DNA from 3 places in the Peribacillus sp. NPDC055009 genome. Region 2 is predicted to be linked to each of the others. Evidence: predicted binding sites of a transcription regulator. Region 2 holds the regulator's gene; each other region holds the start of a gene.
What was found. The regulator LexA, encoded in region 2, represses DNA repair genes until DNA is damaged. The targets are predictions, from matches to a motif close to CGAACATATGTTCG.

Region 1 (4,292 bases), on a different contig from region 2:
AACGGGCAGCTATTGAACATTTCCATCCTGGATACACTCGTAAGAATGCTCTCACCGTATAATTGCTTACTTGTTTCCTCAGATAATTTCTTTGTCCTATTTTGATAAAAAAGGCTCGATAAAACCTTAGTTGCTGAAGGACCGGCCCTTTCATCATCAATAATGGCATTATACACATCCCACCATAGTGAATGGATTGGATAGTTTCTTTTTTTCAGCTGCAATTGGGCAGCCAGGTACGATAGTGCCACATCATGATTCGCAGCATATTTCACCTGTTCCTCAGCAGGCAGATCGGATGGATCGTTCATATAATACACTTCGGAAACGTTAGGCAATACGTCCCTTACCCGTTTTAAATAGGATGAGGGTAAAAGTGCCTTTCCTTCCTCATCGGCAAGCGGATATGATAAATAAAGTGCCTCAGCAGGCGTAGTGAATGCTTTGTACGCTGTGAACTCCTCATCCAGCAGGCGCACTTTTGAACTTGGGGCAACATCAAGTCCGCCAGCCAGCAGCACATCACGATCACTATCTGAAAAAATTCCGTCAGATACAGCTTTTCCTGGCAAAACCCCTTCGTTCAGGCCGATAACAAAAGCTGTCTTCACATCATCCAGGCGGGATAAATCTAGATTAGCGACCAATACTTGGTCAATTGCCGGCGGTACCAAAGAAAATTCAAGAGATTCCAGACCAGCTTCAATAATTACTGCAAACTGTTTCATGGAGAGTTCTTCCCCGCTCAGCAGTTCAACGAATTGGTCCAATAGGTCGACAACCGCATTCCAAGTTTGCTCATGCTCTCTTGCCGATACCAAATCACCTGCTTCTTCTGCCTCTAGTTTTAGCTTTTCCAATTTTTCCGGCACATGTAATTCTTCAAGATATAGATAAAGGGCTTCACACAATTCCCTGCCATTAGCAGCCTTTTTAACACGTTTTGAGAGCTTCAAGATGGGCTCGGTAAATAATTGCTTCATCTCATTCAACTCTTGCTCAAGCTTCATTTCCTTATCCGTTTGGTTCCGGTCCTCGAGTTCCAGGCCGCGGAAGCGCCTGTAGGTCCAACGTTCTTTGGACGTCCACCTGCTTCCTTTAATGCCGCGGGCCAGCACATAGTTCTCCAGCTTATCTACCTGTTCGCGCATCCTATCATGATTTTTTTGCAGCGGAAATAGAAGCTCAGTCTTGATTGCACGAAATACCGGCTCATAACGCCAATAGCCATTGATGATCTCCAAAGTGGAACGAATCAGTTCAATCAGAGGATGATTCAGCATCGTCCGTTTGGAATCGACGAACAAGGGTATTTGATAATCCCGAAAAACGGTTTGTAAAATATCTGCGTATGCTTCCCCATTACGGACTAAAATCGCAATATCACGGAAACGGTGCTGTTTCTGTCTGACCAGCGACAAGATGTCCCGGGCAACTCCTTCAATCTCAGCTCTGCGGTTAACTGCCTGGGCGATCGTTACATCAAGTGACTGCTCAAACGTTTGTGCAGGACGAATGGCAAAATGAGTTTCCAGGTGATTCAGCCCTGGACTCTTTCCAAACCTTTCCGTCCCTTTTAAGATTCGATCTTCTGAAATCGGTATGCCATTCCTCAATCCAGCCTGATAAAGGTGATGATAAAGATTACCCGTTTGCCTGAACAGCTGCAAATCATCCGGGGCATATTGCCTGTAGGGCTGATCTAACGTCAGTGAGATCGTTACACTCCTGCACAGCTTCATCATTTCTTCCACAATCAATAATTCCTGTGGAGTCAAGCTATAAAAACCATCGATGTATATATCCGCATTCCTTATATATGAAGACTCTGGCATTTTCTCGATCAGCAAAGTGAAATAGTCTTCGGAATCTAAATATTTGTTGACCATTTCATCCTCAAAAGCCTGATAGACCAATTCAAGATCATGCAGTTTATCCTGAATGCCGCTGCCGGCCTGTGAGGTTTCTTGCAAATAGTTTTGAATGTCATCAGGTTGGATGCAATACTGCTTGAACTCGGCCAGCATTAGCTCCATCTGTGCAATGAACCCCTGCTTATCAGCAGATCGACGAAACATCTTTAACTCTTCCTTTTTATCTTCCATGATCTTCCGTATCAACATATTGACGCCGACACTGTCCAAATGCAGCCGGCTCATCCCCCCGGTTTCCTGAAGGACGCGCCATGCAAGCCTGCTAAAACTGAAAACCTGTGTCCGGATCATTCCGGCAAGGCCTGGTGTTTTAATTAATTTATATTCAGATAGAAACGTCATCTGATCAGGAACGAGGTAGATAATTGGATTTCCTTCGGGATCTTCTGCCAATTTGGAGCGGATTTCGTCCAATATATTCGAAGTTTTCCCTGCACCCGATCTTCCCAGTAAAAAACGGAGTGACATCTCTTTTTCCCCCTTACAACATAATATCTAGACCCATCATACCAGAAATAGTTTCGTCTTTATGACTAGGTTTCTGTTTCCAATTAGATTTACTTTCTATTATTTTACCGTTTCCCTTTAAAAAACACCAATCGTACGTTCGCGTTTTCCCCCAAAAGAAAAAGCCCACATAATTTTGGGGCTTCCACAATCATTCACCTGTAAATTTAAAATTGAAATCATTGACCGGCCAATATCGAACATCCACTTTACCGACAACATTTTCAACCGGTATATAACCAAAATGACGGCTGTCAGCACTTTCAAGACGGTTATCACCCATGACAAAAAGCTTACCCTCCGGAACTTTGGTCATGTCCGTCAATTCTTTTAATGTAAAATCACCTGTAAAATCCTGTTCCGGGAAACCTTCCTTGAATTTCTCAAGATAAGGCTCATCCACTTTTTCACCATTTACATAAAGCCAATCATCTTTATAACGAATTCGGTCACCTGCAATCCCTATGACTCGCTTAACATAATCTTCTTGTGAATTAGCATGAAAAACAATAATGTCAAAACGGTTGATATCATGAATCCGGTAATTGATTTTATTCACGACAAGTTTATTTCCATCTTCAAGGGTCGGCTGCATCGACTTCCCTTCAACATCATAGCTTGAAAAGAGAAATGTACGGATTAAGATGTAAATAACAAAAGCTATCATCGCTGGTTTTATCCAATCGGATAAAGAATTCTTGTTTGTTTTTTCCATCTAGTTCAACCCCTACTGCATTTATATATTAATTTATTGTCCTTCTTCTCTCTTCATGCTTTTATTTAGCCTGACTTCCAGTCTTTTTCCCACATACCATAGGATAAAGATGACGATTCCGATAATGATCGTTCGCACAGGCTTATGAATTAATGATACTAAATCGTAACCTACGAAGCTGATCGTAAAAATCATCACCGCTTTCCCACCCACTACTGCAAGTCCATATTGCAGGGTACTGACTTTTGAAAGTCCTGCCACGATATTAACGATAGCCGAAGGTGTAAAAGGGAAGCAGAGTAATATGAACAAAGGACCGAATCCATGGCTCTCAACCCAAACCATCAACCTCTGCACCTGTTTATGCTTTTGCAAAAATCGGAAAAACCTCATTTGACCATATCTTCTAATAATCCAAAAGATCAAAAAAGACCCCGCTACCGCACCAATCCAAGAAAATAAAAATCCCCACCAGAGACCAAAAGCCGTTGCATTAGCAAGCACGAACACCACTAAGGGCAAAAAAGGCAAAAATGCTTCCAGCATCGGCAGCAAGATCCCAGGAATTGGACCGAATGAGCGATATTGCTGAATAAGTGCCGATATATGATCAAGTGTAAACCACTCACGTATAGTATCCAAATCCATAATTATCTCCCTCGACATGCTGCCATCATTGCAGCATAAACTTATTAAAAACTGTTTATTTTAGATATATCACTTTCCCCTGAAATTGCAAGAATTATTATCCATATATCTTCATACTTTCCCTATCTCCGGAAAACATAATCTTGTTAACGAATATTTCTTGATTTATCAAAACTGCTTGCATATACACTGAAAATACATTAGGATAAAAAACAGAACGGATGTTCTTATTTTTGCAGAATATACATACTATTATTAAAAACGCGCTATTTTAGAAAGGGGCGGTCATGATGACCCGCATTCCAGAAGATGACCGAAATATGATTGAAAAAGCCATCTACCTCCCTATGGTTATTACAGTCTTAAACCGGGATCTCAAGGTCATCGAAATTAGTCCGTTTAAATTAAAAAGGCCCTATTCGGAGCTAGTCGAACATATTTTAAAAGTGGTTCAAGACGAACTTGCCGAGGTGCGGCGCTATTTGCGC
Region 2 (4,292 bases):
CTCCTAAATGCTAACAGGATACTCAAGCGGAATGTTTTATCAGAAGGATCCAAGCATTAATGTAAGTTTCTTTTTTCTTTTATATTTTTTATCTTTTGAGGAGTGACGTCATTACCTTCTGGATCAACGACCTTCACATGCTCCAACGTATCAGTCATGGACTTTCTGAATGTTTCCAAATACTCACTTCTCAATTGGGTTTGCTCTTTTGCCTCAACTTCCGTCAAACCTTCAGCCTTCGCCTTTTTAGAAAGTTCATTAATACGGGCTATTTTTTCTTTTGATAACATAATTTCGCTCCTTCATAATCTCCGGATATTGTCATGGTATTAAAAAAAAAGCGAAATTACAAGTTCTAAGATTTACTTTCATTTGTATTCAGTTGATGTTCGAGAAAACGCCTGTTCACAGTAGCCTTTGAAACATTGTATCCAAAGCCCCTTAAAGTGGCTGCGATTTCTGCGAATGTCAATCCATTGGCCCGAAGTTTAATAATTTCTTCAATAGGGATTTCCATACGGTCCCTTCCAGTGGAATTCCTTTGATTCTGAAGGTTTTTTTGAGGACGGTATCCTTTTTCAACGGCTCTTATCATCCCGCGCTTTATTTTAAGATTATGTAGTTTCCTTTGGTATTCTTCTACAATACCGACTATCTGGATGACCATGGCATCCGAATCCGATAACTCAAGCTCCCCGTCATGTGAGAGTGTATAAATTTTAACATTTTCTTTAAGGATGACATGGAAAAGGGCTATTTTGGCATTCCCTCTTCCCAGCCTTGTTTCATCCTGGATTAATAGTACTTCAGCTTCTTTAGTTTTAAATAGTTCGAGCATGTCAAAAATGCCATCCCGATTCAACTCATAACCACTTGCCTGCTCTTTTATTATGGATATAACTTCAACATCCATCTTTTCTGCCAATTTGACTAACTCATCTTCCTGCCTTGCCAATGATGTTTCCTGTGACTCTTTTTCTGTGCTGACCCTACAATAGATTACCGCCTTCATAATACCCTACCTTCACTGCTTACTGCTCACTGGCCAAATTCTGGACAAGTTCTTCCCCTTTAACCGGTATGACGATGACTTGACCAGGTTTAATTGTATCCGCCCTGACACCATTATGCTCTTCTATCCAACCAATGAATTCTTTTTTTGTCAAATTTGCTTCTTCGTATTCTTCGGCGATTCCCCATAGGGTATCACCTTCACTTACTTCTATAGAAAGGAAATCCTTTTTTGGATCATTGTTCAATGTACAAGAGAATAAAATTGAAAAGATGAATACTGATCCCGCTAATAGAATCGTATAAATATAATTTTTGTATAATTTTTTCATAAATATCCCTCCAAAGCGAATGTTCGTTCGTATGTTATGGTCAAATTATAATACGAACGTTTGTTTCAGTCAACAACAAAATTCGAACTTATGTTTGTATAGAATTGGGGGCCATGCTATAATGTAGCAAAGAACATTGGGGAAGAGGTGCACATATGACTAAACTATCAAAAAGGCAGCAAGATATTCTTGATTTCATTAAAGAAGAGGTTCGCCAAAAAGGGTATCCACCTTCCGTACGGGAGATTGGTGAAGCAGTGGGACTTGCTTCAAGTTCAACAGTACACGGGCATTTATCACGCCTGGAAAGCAAAGGCCTGATTAGACGTGACCCAACCAAGCCAAGGGCCATTGAAATAATGAATTTGGAGGAAGCGAACAATATTCCCAAAGTCAATGTCGTGAACGTGCCGTTACTTGGAAAAGTAACAGCGGGAATGCCGATAACGGCCATTGAGAACATAGAAGAATACTTTCCGCTTCCCGAAAGCATGGTTCCACATGATGACCATGTATTCATGCTGGAAATCATGGGTGAAAGTATGATCGAAGCAGGAATTCATGATGGGGATTATGTCATCGTGAAACAACAAAGCAATGCCAATAATGGAGATATCGTCGTGGCCATGACGGAAGATGATGAAGCCACTGTAAAACGATTCTTTAAGGAACCGGATTACATAAGGCTTCAGCCTGAGAACTCGAATATGGAACCAATTATTTTACGAGATGTTTCGATACTTGGAAAAGTAATAGGCTTATATAGACAAATACACTAAAAGCGCTAACCGCGCTTTTTTTGTTTGTTTAATCTATGTCCCGAATTCTCTCAATATGCATATGGAATTTTAATAGAATCAAGTTTTCATGGGAATTTAAACATCCTTAATTACGAACGGAAGTATACGATCGCCTAATATGTACTTTGGTAACACTCTGATTACAATAAAAAAGAGAGCTTTAACTACCGCTCCCAGTTAAAATTCACTTCACTCGTAATCTTTGGTTCACTTTAATTAGGTTAAGATCTACCAAGCCGTTCCACTGTTGAATCTGCACTTGTGTAGAACCGTATGCTTTTGCAAGCGCAGAGACGGTATCCCCTTTTTGGACAATATGATAAACCTCTTCTATACTTGCATCATATTTTGTTAAATCGCTTGTTTCGATAAGGTTCACCAGTTTTTCAATATAGTTGGGATCCGAGGCGTACCCAGCATCGAAAATTGCTTTGAGTGCTTTTCTGTAATCTTTTTCTCCAATGACAGCCGTATAAAGACTTCTATTCCATGAAGTCCCCTTTACATATAAATTGGCAAGATCTCTAAGACTTTCTTCCCAAGATGGGTATTTTCTGAATTTGTTCCATACTTGAACGGGTACGCCATTGACATATTCCATTGTCTGAATGATGACAGACTCACCCTTGAAGTCACCTTTTGTACCGAATATATTTTTTCCTTTGCTTGCTAATAAACTTGTCCCATATCCACTCTCCAAACAAGCTTGTGCAATGACAACAGAAGGTAATATTTTAAATTCCTGTTGAATTTTCTGGGCATAGGGAGCAATTTCCTTAATAAATGTTTCCTTGCTCATTAGAACCTCCCATCAATGGTTTTACTTTATTTTTCACTGTTCATCTTCATTCTTATCGTATTCTCATCTATGAAAAAGGTTACAGCAAGTCCCATACAAAAGGTTCTGATGTTTGGCTAATTGTTTTTATTATAGATTTCTTACCTAGAGTTGCCTGCTTCGAGTATTATTTATCCATTTCCCTACCAAACAGGAAAAGCCGTCAATCCATTTAATTAAATGGATTTACGGCTTTTCCTGTCGAACACTGAAAATCTTCAAAACTTGTTCGTTAATTTTAAATTTGTAATTATTTATTTTTGTATAAAACCTTGATGAAAAACAAAAACTATTTTTAAAAACTTCATTTCAAGGTGGTGAAATCATGGACTACCCAACCGTCCATACAAACTTCTGGGATGCAGTGATAGCCATTCCTACCATCATGATTCTTACTCAATTTATTAAGGTCATGTTTCATATTCATCCAAAATTCGTCCCTACCATCGCTTTGGGTCTTGGCTTGTTCATTTCCATTTTCATCAGTCATCGTCATCACTTGGTTTCAGGAATTTTCATGGGCTGGTTTTATGGCTATGCAAGCATAGGCAATTATGCTGCACTCAAAACTGGTATTTTGTCTTATAGAGAATCCTACAAAAAGACGGATTAAATCTATTCTTGTTGCCTAGCTGAAATTCATCAATCTTTTTATTGCTAGATGACCTTACTAGCTTTATTTCCCATCGAACACCATTAATTTAATCGCTGTATTAGTAATTACAAACTGGCTGAATCCTTTGGCTAAAACAAACCACCCATGTTAGCACCACATTACATCAAAAAACCCTTTTCAATTAAGAGAAGGGATTTTTTTGTCGGGAAAAGTGGGTTATTATGTTTTTTACACTCCTGCCGAGGCGGCTTGGTAGGATCGGCGGAAAGGGACCGGATTTCTGTATTCAACAGGATCTATTTTTCAAGAAAAGATTGGAGGCAAACTTCGAATTTGTCTACAGTCTGATACCCTCTCAAAGAAGAGAATGCATTTCACTATTTCTCAATATAGACCGAACGAATCAGTGTCCGGGTTCTTTCAGTACCATCCACATTTTTTTCCTTGACATCTATTGTTACATTATAAACCCCTGACTTAGGTACTTCCGGAAGTGTGCCAGTAAAATTTTCTGTATCCATTGCCTTAATTGAGCTTTTTTCACTAATTTCATTACCTGTTTCATCTATTAGATGAACCAAGAATGTTGTGCTGATTGGCCTTTTTTTATCATTCATTGGGTTCTTTATTAAAAATTTCGCATCTTTTTGCTTAACTTTACCGGCCATACTTAATGTAATGGGATTCTTTTCGTT
Region 3 (4,292 bases), on a different contig from region 2:
ATCTTTTGCTTCCAACAAGGCTTCTTTCTTAAGTGCTTCCGCTTCACGTTTTGCATCCTCAAGGATGTGTTCAGCAGAGCCCTTTGCCCCTGCTATTTTACTCTCAAATTTTGATTTGTGAATAAAATAACCAACAACTGCACCGACGATTAGGCCAAGCAAAGTGAAGATGATTGTCATGGGTTCCATCGTTTCACCTCCCCTTGCTATGAACTTTTTACATAAAATGTTGAACTGTCGGCAAGTACATTGCACATAAATTCAATATACAGCACTTAATTTTCAAAATTTTAGTTTGAAAAATTGTAAAATATACATATTAATTGTATAGTTGAGAATTTTTATTGTCAAGCGTTTGTCCCTTATGTATCAATGATTATTCAAGTTTTCTCAATATCAACCATCATAATGTACAGCATTCTTTATGGAAAAGTTATTTCAATGCCATTTATTCCGCTGAAAATTTCACACTTTTCTCAAAATATATAGAAAAGGCCTAAGCGAACAAGCTTAGGCCTTTTCCAAATACCATTAATCAAGCAATTCAAAATGCTCTTCTGGTTCATTTTCTTCTGGCGGTAATTCATGCTCTCCATCGAGATTATAGTGATCTCTGATTTTCTGAGAAATTTCCTGAGCGATATCCTGATTTTCTTTCAAGAACAGCTTCGCATTTTCGCGGCCTTGTCCAACACGCTCTTCATTGTATGAATACCACGAGCCGCTTTTAAGGACGATATCAAGATCTGCACCCATATCGATGATTTCACCTTCCTGGGAAATCCCTTGACCATACATGATGTCAACTTCTGCTTGACGGAATGGTGGAGCAACCTTGTTTTTTACAACTTTGATTTTCGTTTTATTACCGACGATTTCATTACCCTGTTTTAATTGTTCCGCACGGCGCACTTCCAGACGAACAGTTGAATAGAACTTCAATGCCCGGCCTCCTGGAGTCGTTTCTGGATTCCCAAACATAACACCGATTTTTTCACGGACTTGGTTAATGAAAATGGCAATGGTATTTGATTTATTAATGGCACCAGACAGTTTTCTAAGCGCCTGGGACATCATCCGCGCTTGAAGACCCATATGGGAATCTCCCATTTCGCCTTCGATTTCAGCTTTAGGAACAAGTGCTGCCACCGAATCAATGACAATGATATCTACAGCTCCACTTCGAACTAATGCTTCAGCGATCTCCAAGGCCTGTTCACCCGTATCAGGCTGTGAAAGCAGTAAATCATCTATATTTACACCAAGTTTTTCTGAATATGCTGGATCTAAAGCATGCTCTGCATCAATGAATGCAGCCGTGCCGCCAGTCTTTTGTACTTCTGCAATAGCATGTAATGCAACAGTCGTTTTACCTGAGCTTTCAGGTCCATATATCTCAATGACCCGGCCTCTTGGATATCCGCCCACTCCCAATGCTACGTCCAATGCTAAAGAACCGCTTGAAATCGTTGAAATCCTACGATCAGACTGTTCCCCAAGTTTCATAATAGAACCTTTACCAAATTGTTTTTCAATTTGTTTTAACGCCATATCTAAAGCCGCTTGACGATCACTCACTCAATTTCCTCCTCTATATTCAAATAATCGGCTGTCCGATTAAAGGTGTACTTACGTTAGCAATTATTCGAGATCAAGGTTTGCATCCTGTCTCAAAACCTATCTTTACTATATACTCTTTTTACAATTTTGCCAAGCAAAAAGTCGAACATTCATTCGTTTTTTTCTTTCGGGGCATTCTCTGTAAAAAAGCGTTTTATCTTAAGGAAATCTCCATTTCCTTTCACTTGCTCCCTAAAAAAAACATTTTCATTGAATTAACTTTTTTCTTTTTTTCCCTATTTTTCAAGAAACAAACTTCTAAAACCAAATAAAAAGCAGAGCTGTAAAAAGCTCTGCTTTTAGCGTTATAAATCCCTTAATAGGTAATGACAGCCGTACTTCACACTCCGAATCCGGTTTTGCGCCCTGCTTCCGGAAAGATTCAACTCCTTGAAATGAGTGTTTCCATCCCGATAGGAAATGCCAATGAATACTGTCCCTACAGGCTTGCCTTCTTGTTCATCCGGACCTGCAACACCCGTGAAGCTTATGCCTACATCCGCATCGAGCTTGCTCCGGACATTAGAGGCCATTTCCATTGCACACTCACCGCTGACCACCCCATGCTCAGATATGGTATCATCGCTGACGCCAAGGACGTTCGACTTCGCATCATTCGTATAGCAGACAATTCCGCCTTTGAAGACTTTACCCGCGCCCGGTATGGTTGTCAGCTGTTCTTGGAACATCCCACCGGTCAAGCTTTCAGCTGCAGCAATTGAAAGCTTGCGGACCGTTAATTCTTTTACAAGTTCCTTTATTAGCGAAGTATTATCACTTCCATAGTGGAACTTACCGACCCTGCTAAGAATTTCTTTTTCCGCTTCTAAAATAAGCTCTTCGCATTTTTCTTTAGAAGAGTCTTTAGCGGTGATCCTTAACGTCACTTCCCCTTCGGCTGCCAGCGGAGCAATTGTCGGATTCGTTTGATTGACAAGAAGATCTTCAATCACCGTTTCCAGTTCGGCTTCACCTATACCGTAGAACCGAAGAACCTTGGAATCGATCCGTTCATGCTTTTCCAGTTTATTCATGATCTTTTCATAACCATAACTTAAAAACATCGGCTCCATTTCACTTGGCGGACCAGGGAGAAGCATATATGTAATCCCAGATTTGGACAAGACCATTCCCGGTGCCATGCCATGATCGTTTGCCAACACTTCACTGCCTTCTAAGACAAGGGCCTGTTTTTTGTTGTTTTCCGTCATCGGCCGTTCCCGTTTTTGGAAGTAAGCTTCAATGGAATGCAAAGCTTCATCATTAAAAACGAGCTTTTTCCCTATATGGCGAGCAATCGTTTCTTTCGTTAAATCATCTTTGGTAGGACCGAGTCCACCGGTAAAGACAATCAAGTTCGCCCTAGATTCAGCGATTTCTATAGCTTGTTGTAAACGGCGATCGTTATCCCCGACCACAGTATGGTAAAAAACGTTGATCCCCATTTCCGCAAACTGCTGCGATAAGAACCTTCCATTAGTGTTATTGATTTGTCCTAAAAGAAGCTCTGAGCCCACTGCAATGATTTCTGCATCCATCTTTTCAAAACCACCATTCGTTTTTACTTTGAATTAACAAATACTTCTTTGTTTTTTATAAAATAATCCAAGCCTGACCAGATTGTAAAGATTAATGCAATCCACAATGCGATATTGGCAAATGGAAGTGAAATTAAGGCAAATGGGAGGTTATGCAGCAATAAAGCCGAAATAGAAACAATTTGTGCCCATGTTTTTATTTTACCAAGCTGGTTCGCTGCAACCACTTCCCCTGTACCCGCTAGCACCAAACGCAATCCGGTGACTGCAAACTCGCGACTTATGATCACGATGGCGATCCATGATTGACCGTACATTAAATCTAGATCAACCAAAACGATTAAGGCAGCCGAAACCAGAAGCTTATCAGCCAGTGGATCTAAAAATTTCCCTAAATCAGTAATCATATTATATTTTCTGGCAAAATGGCCATCGATCCAATCCGTAGTGGAAGCGATAATAAAGAGGATGGCTCCAGCTAAGTGCGCCACTGGCAAACTGTATTCTCCCCAAGTCAGCGTCCCCCATGAAAAAGGAACGAGCATGATGATTAAAAATACTGGTATTAAACAGATTCTTGCTACTGTAATCTTATTAGGCAGATTCAAAACTTTTACCTCCAAAATTTACGCCTGCCATTCGGGCCTGCGTCTTAGATCTAAAATACGCTTTTATGTATAATTTAACTCAAAATCCAATCTTATATGCCGGGTAATCCATTTCCCCGTCGCCTTACCATTAAATAGAGCAAAAATAGTCATCTATAAGATGACTATTCGGCTTTCGTAAATTGTATCGTAACCAATTGCGTATTCACTTCAGTCGGTGAAATGGAATACTCCAGCTTCTCATCATTCACATAAATCTCAGTTTCATATGCTCTGCCTATATTGATGACAGCTTCTTTTTCATTGGTGAAATCAATTTCCTGGCTTTTGTCCTTGTCGATAGTGCCCTGGAATAGTAATTTACCTTCACCATTTTTTATGCCGACCCATGGCGAGCCTTTTGAGGTCACCTTTAATTTAAAGGTATCGGTATTTTTTAATTCATACGTACTATTTTTACCGCTGGAACTTGTGACGGCAAGTTTTTGCTCTTTCTTTTCATCTTTGACAACTGCATCATCTTCAT

Region 1: the regulator LexA is predicted to act here: its motif matches at 2,531-2,544, upstream of addB (helicase-exonuclease AddAB subunit AddB).
Region 3: the regulator LexA is predicted to act here: its motif matches at 1,724-1,737, upstream of recA (recombinase RecA).

The regions. Positions count from the first base shown of each region.
Region 1 covers NZ_JBSGVZ010000003.1:103,063-107,354, forward strand. Annotated here, with positions in the region: gene addB (helicase-exonuclease AddAB subunit AddB) at 1-2,402, opposite strand, end outside; gene lepB (signal peptidase I) at 2,593-3,156, opposite strand; gene ACWF5P_RS06700 (TVP38/TMEM64 family protein) at 3,190-3,804, opposite strand; gene ACWF5P_RS06705 (hypothetical protein) at 4,095-4,292, shown strand, end outside.
Region 2 covers NZ_JBSGVZ010000005.1:31,963-36,254, reverse strand. Annotated here, with positions in the region: gene ACWF5P_RS10100 (DUF896 domain-containing protein) at 57-290, opposite strand; gene ACWF5P_RS10095 (YneB family resolvase-like protein) at 356-1,012, opposite strand; gene yneA (cell division suppressor protein YneA) at 1,032-1,343, opposite strand; gene lexA (transcriptional repressor LexA) at 1,499-2,122, shown strand; gene ACWF5P_RS10080 (glucosaminidase domain-containing protein) at 2,328-2,942, opposite strand; gene ACWF5P_RS10075 (hypothetical protein) at 3,307-3,594, shown strand; gene ACWF5P_RS10070 (esterase/lipase family protein) at 3,975-4,292, opposite strand, start outside.
Region 3 covers NZ_JBSGVZ010000014.1:90,152-94,443, reverse strand. Annotated here, with positions in the region: gene rny (ribonuclease Y) at 1-189, opposite strand, end outside; gene recA (recombinase RecA) at 532-1,578, opposite strand; gene ACWF5P_RS19385 (competence/damage-inducible protein A) at 1,926-3,158, opposite strand; gene pgsA (CDP-diacylglycerol--glycerol-3-phosphate 3-phosphatidyltransferase) at 3,182-3,766, opposite strand; gene ACWF5P_RS19375 (helix-turn-helix domain-containing protein) at 3,931-4,292, opposite strand, start outside.